Regions from separate parts of the Superficieibacter sp. BNK-5 genome, predicted to be linked through region 2. Evidence: predicted binding sites of a transcription regulator. Region 2 holds the regulator's gene; each other region holds the start of a gene.
The links. The regulator Fur, encoded in region 2, represses iron uptake genes when iron is present. The targets are predictions, from matches to a motif close to ATAATAATGAGAACNACTATCAA.
Positions count from the first base shown of each region.

Region 1 (3,282 bases), 1.1 Mb from region 2:
CACGAACCTGCGCACCAGTGCGCTTGGCAGTCTCGACGATTTCCGCGGTTGATTGATCGATCAGACGATGATCAAACGCTTTAAGACGGATACGGATTCTTTGGTTCTGCATGAGACCAGAAGCTCCAGTTATTTATAGACGAAAATAATTACTCCTCACACCCATTACGATTGATGGGGGAGTGTAATCGTTCTTACGTAGCTCCCCAATTGGGAGCATTGTTGGCAACAAAATGCGTTACCGGGGTTCATATCGAACCAGCCGTCAATTACGACAAGCCCGCGCATTATACGTAAATCTGGTGTCGACGCAAGTGATGTTTAGAAAACAAGCAGGTTAATTGTGTTTTCAGGCGCAGTGTCGCAACTACAGATGCAATTGCATCCGGCATCGTAGGTTGTTCTGAAGACGCCACGCAATTATCTATTTTCTGAGTGGTGAACTGATTTCTTCTCCCTGAGACTGACGTCACGTCAGGGAACAAAGGCTGCAACGGATGGCATGTGCTATTGGGTTTATCATCGTCTACATCGCACTATCGTTTGCTTTGGCTATCGTCGATATACGCCAGGGACTGCTTCCTGATGCCCTCACCTGCCCTCTGTTATGGTGTGGGCTGCTGTGGCATTTACTCTGCCAGCCGCAAGAGTTAGCCAATGCCGTCTGGGGAGCAATCGCAGGCTATGCAGGCTTCGCGCTCATTTACTGGGGTTACCGCGGCGTAAGACGGCGGGAGGGACTGGGCTATGGTGACGTAAAATTTCTTGCGGCGTTAGGGGCATGGCACGGCTGGCAAAACTTACCTTACCTGATTTTACTTTCTTCCTTACTGGCCTGCGCGTTCCTTACTGTCTCCGTTCTGCGCACCGGTCAATGGCAGACAATAAAAAACCCGCTGCCCTTCGGCCCTTATATGGCCGCAGCGGGTTTGATCGCCGGTTGGCAGACGTTTTATCTGTCGGCTATTTTGCTTCGACTCTGATTTGCGATTGAATGTAGTTCTGCAAACCGATTTTGCCGATCAGATCCAGCTCGGTTTCCAGCCAGTCAATATGCCCTTCTTCATCAGCAAGGATTTCGATCATCATGTCGCGGCTTACGTAATCATGAACACTATCGGCATACGCGATCGCTTCACGAAGATCCTGTGCACCTTCAAGCTCAAGACGTAAATCCGATTGCAGCATTTCTTCGACATCTTCACCGATCCCTAACTTACCGAGATCCTGAAGATTGGGGATGCCTTCGAGAAACAAAATACGCTCGATGTACTTATCGGCGTGCTTCATTTCATCAATGGACTCATGGTATTCAACATCATTGAGGCGCATCAGGCCCCAGTTTTTAAACATTCTCGCATGGAGAAAGTACTGATTGATTGCGACAAGCTCATTTCCCAATAATTTATTGAGATAACTTATGATTCTAACATCACCTTTCATTATATAGTCCCTCCGCTTCCACTTATTGAAGCGTAGATGGGGCTACCGGGATGTCAAAAAAAAGTTGGGGCTTCAGGCAATCTCTTTGTATTCCGGGATCTGGGTCAATTCATCCTGCATTATTTCTCGTGCCGCGCGGATACATTTCCCACACTGATTCCCCACCGGAATGAATTTACGTAGCTGCTGAAAGGACTGGGGGTGAAACTGACGCACCGCCTGGCGGATTTTTTTATCACTGACACCATTACACAAACAAACGTACATGATCACTCCCGTTCAATTTATGCGCAAAGTGTAAATGAGAATAGTTATGATTACAATAGCTGCATATTAACGTTTGTATCAAATAATAAGTACCAACAGAGATGCATCCATTCGCTACATAAGTTGTTATGCCCCGGTATCACCGGGGCATAATGGCGTTTATTCTTCAGTTGAAAGGCTGGCTTCCGGGACGCAGTTTATCAATGTTTCCCTCCGGCTAGTTTCGGTAGTTTGGCTTACGGCCGGCGATGCTTTCAGCGGTTCGGTCAGGGAAGTCAACGAGCCGCCGGAAATCCCTATCTCTTTTAACAACGAATCGATTAACGGTGCCTGGGTACGATAGGAAAGCGCAGCGGATAACGCTTGCTCAGCAAGGTTTCCACCGCTCGCGCCGCCAGCGGTCACGTCTCCGGCCACGCCACCACGGTTCAGGCCATCGACCTGAATGATCTTAATACCGTCGATCGACTTCATCGGCTCAACGGATTTTTCAATAACAGCTGGCAGGGATTGCAGCAGCGCCAGTTTGAACTTGAGGCTGGTTTGCTCATCGGAAAGCACGTTGATAGCGTCATTAATCGCCCGCTGGGCTTCCGCTTCCGCCAGCCCTTTTTTACGCGTCGCCTCCGCCAACTCCACGATAGCGGCGGCCTGCATCTCTGCCGCTTCTTTCTCTGCCTTCGCCCGCACGGTCAGTTCAACCGCTTTGGTTTCCGCATCCTGCTCAGCGGCAATTAGTGCTACCTGTTTTGCACGATCCGCTTCCGCCGTCTGGCGCGTGGTTTCAACGTTTTGCTGCGCACGAACTGCTTCAGCTAAGGCATCGTTGGCGCGCGCTTCCGCCTGGGATTGCAGCTCGGATTTGGCGGCGATGGCAATGGATTTTGTCTGGTTGGCGATTTCCGTGACCTGTTGCTGTTCGATCTCTTTGATTCGCACCTCACGCTCGGCCTCGACCTTTCTGGTACGGACCGCCTGCTCGCGTTCAATTTCGCTTTCCTGAATCTGCCGTTCGGCCAAGATGCGCGTCTGCTCTGCCTCACGATGGCGTTCAGCTTCAAAGGCGGCAATTTTGGCATTCTGCTCGGCAGTGCGGGTTTTTACCTGCTGCTCCTGCTCAAGCGTCATAAAGGCTTCCTGCTGTTCAATCTCCAGTTTGCGCGACAGGGCGTCACGGTTTTTCTCACGTACCGCCACTTCTACGTCTTGTTCAACCTCGTTACGTTCACGGCGGCGACGCTCGGTTTCCTGCGTCAGCTTGGTCAGACCCTCGGCGTCAAAGGCGTTATTGGGGTTGAAATGCTCTTTCGAAGTCTGATTAAAGTTGGTCAACGAAACGCTCTCCAGCTCCAGGCCGTTTTTCGACAGATCTTCCGCGACTGTGTTCTGTACGCCCTGAACAAAATTTTCGCGGGTATCCTGGAGCTCATGCATGGTCATCTGTGAGGCAGTAGCGCGCAGGGCATCGACGAATTTATCTTCAACCAGCATACGTAAATCTTCTGGCGAAAGCGTACGTTGTCCCAGCGTCTGCGCGGCGGTAGCAATACCTTCTACAGAAGGTTTAACCCT
Region 1 is NZ_CP179893.1:1,858,380-1,861,661, reverse strand. It holds gene rpsJ (30S ribosomal protein S10) at 1-112, opposite strand, end outside; gene ACMGGS_RS08875 (prepilin peptidase) at 498-983, shown strand; gene bfr (bacterioferritin) at 964-1,443, opposite strand; gene bfd (bacterioferritin-associated ferredoxin) at 1,516-1,710, opposite strand; gene ACMGGS_RS08860 (flotillin domain-containing protein) at 1,870-3,282, opposite strand, start outside.
Region 1: the regulator Fur is predicted to act here: its motif matches at 1,745-1,767, upstream of bfd (bacterioferritin-associated ferredoxin).

Region 2 (3,282 bases):
GCGGGCGCGTTGAGCTTCTCGTATATGTGGACCAACGACTACAAAGCACCGTGGCACGTTGAAATGGATCATTTTTACCAGAATGACCAAAAGACGAAGGTCGATTACCTGCACTCTATCGGGGCTAAATACGATTTCAAAAACAACTTCGTGCTCGAAGCCGCTTTTGGTCAGGCTGAAGGTTACATCGATCAGTATTTTGCTAAAGCCAGCTATCAATTCGATGTGGCTGGTGCGCCTTTAACCACCAGCTATCAGTTCTACGGCACTCGCGATAAAGTTGACGATCACAGTACCAACGATATTTACGACGGCACGGCCTGGCTTCAGGCACTGACTTTCGGCTATAAAGTGGCGGAAGTTGTCGATCTGCGTCTGGAAGGGACCTGGGTGAAAGCCGACGGCCAGCAGGGTTTCTTCCTGCAACGTATGACGCCGACCTATGCTTCCTCTAACGGCCGCCTTGATATCTGGTGGGATAACCGTTCTGACTTTAACGCCAACGGTGAAAAAGCGGTATTCTTCGGCGCGATGTACGACCTGAAAAACTGGGATCTGCCGGGCCTGAGCGTCGGCGCTTCTTATGTGTACGCCTGGGATGCGAAGCCTTCAACCTGGCAGCTTAACCCGGACGCTTACTACGATAAAGACCGCACCATCGAAGAGTCTTCATACAGTCTGGATGCGGTTTACACCCTTCAGGATGGCCGGGCGAAGGGGACGATGTTCAAACTGCACTTCACCGAATACGACAACCACTCCGATATTCCGAGTTACGGTGGCGGATACGGCAACATCTTCCAGGATGAGCGCGATGTGAAATTTATGGTTATTGCGCCGTTTACCATCTTCTGATGCAGGCAACGCTCTTCCAACCCGGCCGCGCAAGCGTGCCGGGTTTTTTAATGGATATCAGGAAGACGATTGATGCGCGTAAGCTTGCCTTTAGTGATCTCAATCGCGTTTTGCTGGCGCAAAAAGGCCATCGATTTCATGACGATACTCCGCGATAAGTTAGTCGACTTAACCACGAAATCGGCAACATTCGTACTGGCGCGAATCGTCGGTTCAAGCCGATCAAGCAGCACAATGGCCCCCTGAACCGCAACCAGACTACTGTAACCTAAAAGCAGCTCTTCCCGCTGGTATTGCCGGGTGATCTGCGCCAGCAAAAGGGTATATACCTGATGATGGGCCTGCTGCTCATCGATCTGCGTAAAAAAAGCGTCATGGCTGACCAGTTGATAGTCACAATCACTGTCTGCGCGGATTGTGACAAATTGTTCCGCCATACCGGGCAGGATCAGACCAACGATGCCGGGAGCCAGCGCCCGGGTCACCAGCAACTCATCATGACGACGCAGAAGCGAATAATCACCGGCATACAGTAAACAGATCGTATCTGCCTGAAACGTCAGGTAGTTGTGACGCAGTAAACGACGTTTGTTAGCGCCATCATCGAAAATAGTCAGAATGTGGGCGAGCGCCTTCTGAAGGAGGACGTGTTGCTGCATGACGCGATCCTTGTCAACTTCATTGTCGTACAGGCGTAACGCCTGAAAGCGGGCATACTAGCCAGGGCAAAGAATAAAAAGTATTGATGAAATCTGAATATACGGGCAGGGAAAGGGAATAAAAAAAGCCAGCCGGGGAGGCTGGCTTGTGATGCCATTACTTGCTTAAGCCTTCATGCGCATTATCGTCTTCGCGGCAGTCGCCTTCAGCACAATGACCATACAGATAAAGGCTATGGTTGGTGAGGCGAATACCGTGTTTAGCCGCAATCTCACGCTGACGCGACTCAATCGAGTCATCGCTGAACTCGATCACTTTGCCGCAGTCGAGGCAAATCAGGTGATCGTGGTGATGCTGCTGAGTCAGTTCGAAAACGGACTTTCCGCCTTCAAAATTGTGGCGGGTGACAATGCCAGCATCGTCAAACTGGTTCAGAACGCGGTAGACGGTGGCGAGGCCAATCTCTTCGCCCATGTCAATGAGGCGTTTGTATAAGTCTTCCGCGCTGACATGATGATTGTCAGGTCCCTGAAGCACTTCCAGGATTTTCAACCGGGGAAGCGTGACTTTCAGGCCTGCTTTCTTTAATGCGGTATTGTTGTCAGTCATGCGGAATCTGTCCTGTTGCTATAAGATTCACTCCCCACAGGGAAGTATTTACAGAGAGTGCATCGCTCATAATGCCTCTCATTATAGAACTGCCATGCCTGATTGAAAACTGCAAGTATCAGACAAAGTTAGCGTTTAAAACGAGGGGGGGTCCGCAAAGCGGCGCTGACCTCGTTAAATCAGTGGCTATTGTACAGATATGTACTGAAAAGTTAAAAAATTGTAGCAATTATTTTGATTGCTTATATCTATCAGTATGACGCAACCAGAAGGTTGCGTCATATCAGCATCAGGCGTTGATGATATCGCTCAGGTGCAGCTCATCGGAAATCTGCTTCACCCACTGCTCTACGCGTTCTGCTGTCAGTTCCGGCTGGCGGTCTTCATCAATGGCCAGGCCAACAAAGTGATCGTCATCGACCAGGCCTTTAGACGCTTCAAAATGATAACCTGCCGTTGGCCAGTGACCCACAATCGTTGCGCCGCGCGGCTCAATGATATCGCGAATAGTACCTAACGCGTCACAGAAGTACTCGGCATAATCTTCCTGGTCACCGCAGCCAAACAGCGCCACCAGCTTACCATTGAAGTCTACCTCTTCCAGCGTCGGGAAGAAGTCGTCCCAGTCACATTGTGCTTCACCGTAGTACCAGGTAGGAATGCCCAGCAGCAGAATATCGTAGCCCGCGAGATCTTCTTTGCTGCTTTTGGCAATGTCATGCACATCGGCGACATCCTTACCTAGCTGCTTTTGAATCATCTTCGCGATATTTTCGGTATTGCCGGTATCGCTGCCGAAAAAGATGCCTGTGATTGCCATGAGTAAAATAACCTCTTGATACTTATTGATATGGTGGTGGCGTATTGCACACGGATAAGGGCAATCATAGCAGAACAGAGAAGTACGCGGAAATAGCAATCACGCCCGACTGCACTCTCTGCTACATGAAAAGGGGGATCGAGGGCTTTTTCAGACAATATCCTGCCCGTGCAACTGCGCGAGCTGGCTGAGTAAAATCTCTTCGATCAGCTCACTGCGGCTGATCTGGCGCGCATCCGCCAGTTCGTTGAGGGCATCAACCGCGTCAGCGTTGAGTTTTAACTCAACGCGCTTCAGGCCGCGTACTTTGTCGCGTTTTAACTGATTGCGCTTGTTGA
Region 2 is NZ_CP179893.1:2,918,588-2,921,869, forward strand. It holds gene chiP (chitoporin ChiP) at 1-855, shown strand, start outside; gene ACMGGS_RS14015 (helix-turn-helix domain-containing protein) at 903-1,514, opposite strand; gene fur (ferric iron uptake transcriptional regulator) at 1,672-2,124, opposite strand; gene fldA (flavodoxin FldA) at 2,414-2,944, opposite strand; gene ybfE (LexA regulated protein) at 3,095-3,282, opposite strand, start outside.

Region 3 (3,282 bases), 930 kb from region 2:
TGGGAATGGCCCTGCTTGAAACCGGTATGGCCTGGTTCTGGTCGGATCGTCGGGTGCGCAAATGGTTTGATGTCGAAGGTTACCATTATCTGCTGGAAGCGCAGCGCAAGCAGAAGGGCGTCATGGTGGTTGGCGTGCATTTTATGTCGCTTGAACTGGGTGGTCGGGTAATGGGGCTTTGTCAGCCCATGATGGCAACCTATCGTCCGCACAACAGCCCGGTCATGGAGTGGGTGCAAACCCATGGTCGTCTGCGCTCCAATAAATCAATGATCGACAGGCATAATCTGAAGGGACTGGTCAATGCATTGAAAGGTGGTGAAGCCGTATGGTTCGCGCCGGATCAGGATTACGGTCCGAAAGGCAGCACCTTTGCACCATTCTTTTCAGTAGAGAATGCGGCAACCACCAACGGAACTTACGTGATTTCACGGCTTTCCGGGGCAGAAATGCTGACGATCTCAATGGTGCGTAAAGATAATGCTCGCGGTTATGCCCTACATATCGGACAGAAGATGGAAGACTTCCCGCGTGCAAATGAATATGAAGCGGCGAGTTACATCAATAAAATGATTGAGCACGAAATTTTACGCGCGCCTGAACAGTATTTATGGATCCATCGCCGCTTCAAAACCCGTCCGACGGGTGAAGCTTCACTGTATGTCTGATTCATACTAGCCTTCATCGGGGCGGCGGCCCCGATGGACTATTGCTTATTCTCATCCCCGGACGTGACAGCTTTCATTGCCTCAACGTCGAGTTCAGCGCCCACCCTGGTCAGCAACTGCGCCATTGACAGAATATCATTAAATTCATTAAGCAAAATTTCGGCATCCGATCTCAGTGGATTGTCGGCCATTTCGACCGCAGCATTGATGGCTTTCTTAACGGCTTCCACCATTTCCATCGCGCCACCTTCCTTCCCGGCCGCGAGTAAAAACGCGCTGAGCAGAAGAGACTGGGCTTCGATTCGCGCGGTAAGCTGTTTCGTTTCCGCGTCCATTCTTGATATCTTGGCAATCATGCCTAAAATAATATTGGTCATCTTTTTTCTCCCTGTTAGCATCGGCGCTAACGGCAAACATTGTCCCGGCCATGTGGCGAGTCATTAAAGGCACAATAGCTATAATGAAATGCGACGAGTCAGTGTTACATTTTCTCAGCATTCCCGCACGTAGATTAAAACGAAATTATTACTACACATCGCATAATTGCCTTTTTTGATTTCAAAAATAGGTATTGCCTATACATCTTTTCCATTGGCCGCTTGCAGCGACATCTGTCTTAGTAAAATCGATAAAAATCAGTCAGATAATTCCTTTCGATTCCTTGTTATAAGGTTCTCTCCACGGTCTATGCTTAGTAGATGTGCAATGAAAAGCCCATTATACACAATACCCATACTGCAAGTGGGTTGAAGTGATAATCATTATCACTAACATAGTGTTAACTTTTCAGTCTCTTAACGTGAGGTGGACCTATGGATGTGCATGCAGGGACTTTCGATCCCAATGAGTTTGCCTGGCATGGTCTGACGATGACCCCGGCTGCAGCCGGGCAAATTCGCCAACTGGTCAGCAAACAGCCTGGCGTACAGGGTTTGCGGCTGGGTGTGAAGCAGACCGGCTGCGCGGGGTTCGGTTACGTGCTGGATACGGTAATGGAGCCACAAAAAGACGATCTTCTCTTTGAAGTCGATGGCGCACGCCTGTGGGTTCCCTTACAGGCGATGCCATTTATTGATGGCACCGAAGTCGATTATGTCCGTGAAGGCTTAAACCAAATCTTTAAATTTCATAACCCAAAAGCCCAGCACGAATGTGGCTGTGGTGAAAGTTTTGGGGTGCAGGCGGAATAATTATGTCGCGAAATACTGAAGCAACTGACGATGTCAAAATGTGGTCCGGTCCGCTGAATTATAAAGAGGGTTTTTTTACTCAACTCCAGACGGACGAACTGGCCCACGGTATCAGTGAGGATGTTGTTCGCGCGATATCCGCGAAACGCAACGAGCCGGAGTGGATGCTGGAATTCCGGCTCAGTGCTTACCACGCCTGGCTTGAGATGGAAGAGCCACACTGGCTTAAGGCCCACTACGATAAGCTGAACTATCAGGACTACAGCTATTACTCCGCGCCGTCCTGTGGCAACTGTGACGATACCTGTGCGTCCCAGCCAGGCGCGGTGCAGCAAACCGGTCCGGCGTCTTTCCTGACGGACGAAGTTGAAGCGGCGTTTAATCAGCTTGGTGTGCCGGTACGTGAAGGGCGTGAAGTGGCGGTGGACGCTATTTTTGACTCGGTCTCCGTCGCCACTACTTACCGTGAAAAACTGGCCGAACAGGGCATTATTTTTTGCTCATTTGGCGAGGCGATCCACGATCATGCTGAGCTGGTGAAAAAATATCTGGGGACCGTTGTCCCGAGTAACGATAATTTTTTCGCCGCGTTGAATGCGGCAGTGGCATCGGACGGCACATTTATCTACGTGCCGAAAGGGGTGACCTGTCCGATGGAGCTTTCGACCTATTTTCGTATCAACGCGGAAAAAACCGGCCAGTTCGAGCGGACTATTCTGGTCGCTGACGAAGGTAGCTATGTGAGCTATATCGAGGGCTGCTCGGCTCCGGTACGTGACAGCTATCAGCTTCATGCGGCGGTGGTCGAAGTGATCATCCATAAAGATGCCGAAGTGAAATACTCCACGGTGCAAAACTGGTTCCCTGGCGATAACCATACCGGCGGGATCCTGAACTTCGTGACCAAACGCGCGCTGTGTGAAGGCGAGAACAGTAAAATGTCCTGGACCCAGTCCGAGACGGGGTCGGCGATCACCTGGAAATACCCAAGCTGCATTCTGCGCGGTGATAACTCCATCGGTGAGTTCTTCTCCGTCGCCCTGACCAGCGGTCATCAGCAGGCCGATACCGGTACCAAGATGATCCACATTGGTAAAAACACCAAATCGACCATTATTTCCAAAGGGATTTCTGCCGGACATAGCCAGAACAGCTATCGCGGGCTGGTTAAGATCATGCCGACTGCCACCAATGCGCGCAACTTTACCCAGTGTGATTCCATGCTGATTGGCCCGGACAGCGGGGCGCATACCTTCCCGTATGTCGAGTGCCGTAATAACAGCGCTCAGCTCGAGCACGAAGCGACCACGTCGCGTATTGGCGAGGATCAGCTTTTTTACTGTCTGCAACGTGGGATCAGTGAGGATGACGCTATCTCAATGATCGTCAACGGGTTCTGTAAGGACGTCTTCTCTGAACTGCCG
Region 3 is NZ_CP179893.1:3,846,323-3,849,604, reverse strand. It holds gene lpxP (kdo(2)-lipid IV(A) palmitoleoyltransferase) at 1-668, shown strand, start outside; gene iraP (anti-adapter protein IraP) at 707-1,045, opposite strand; gene sufA (Fe-S cluster assembly scaffold SufA) at 1,481-1,858, shown strand; gene sufB (Fe-S cluster assembly protein SufB) at 1,861-3,282, shown strand, end outside.
Region 3: the regulator Fur is predicted to act here: its motif matches at 1,420-1,442, upstream of sufA (Fe-S cluster assembly scaffold SufA).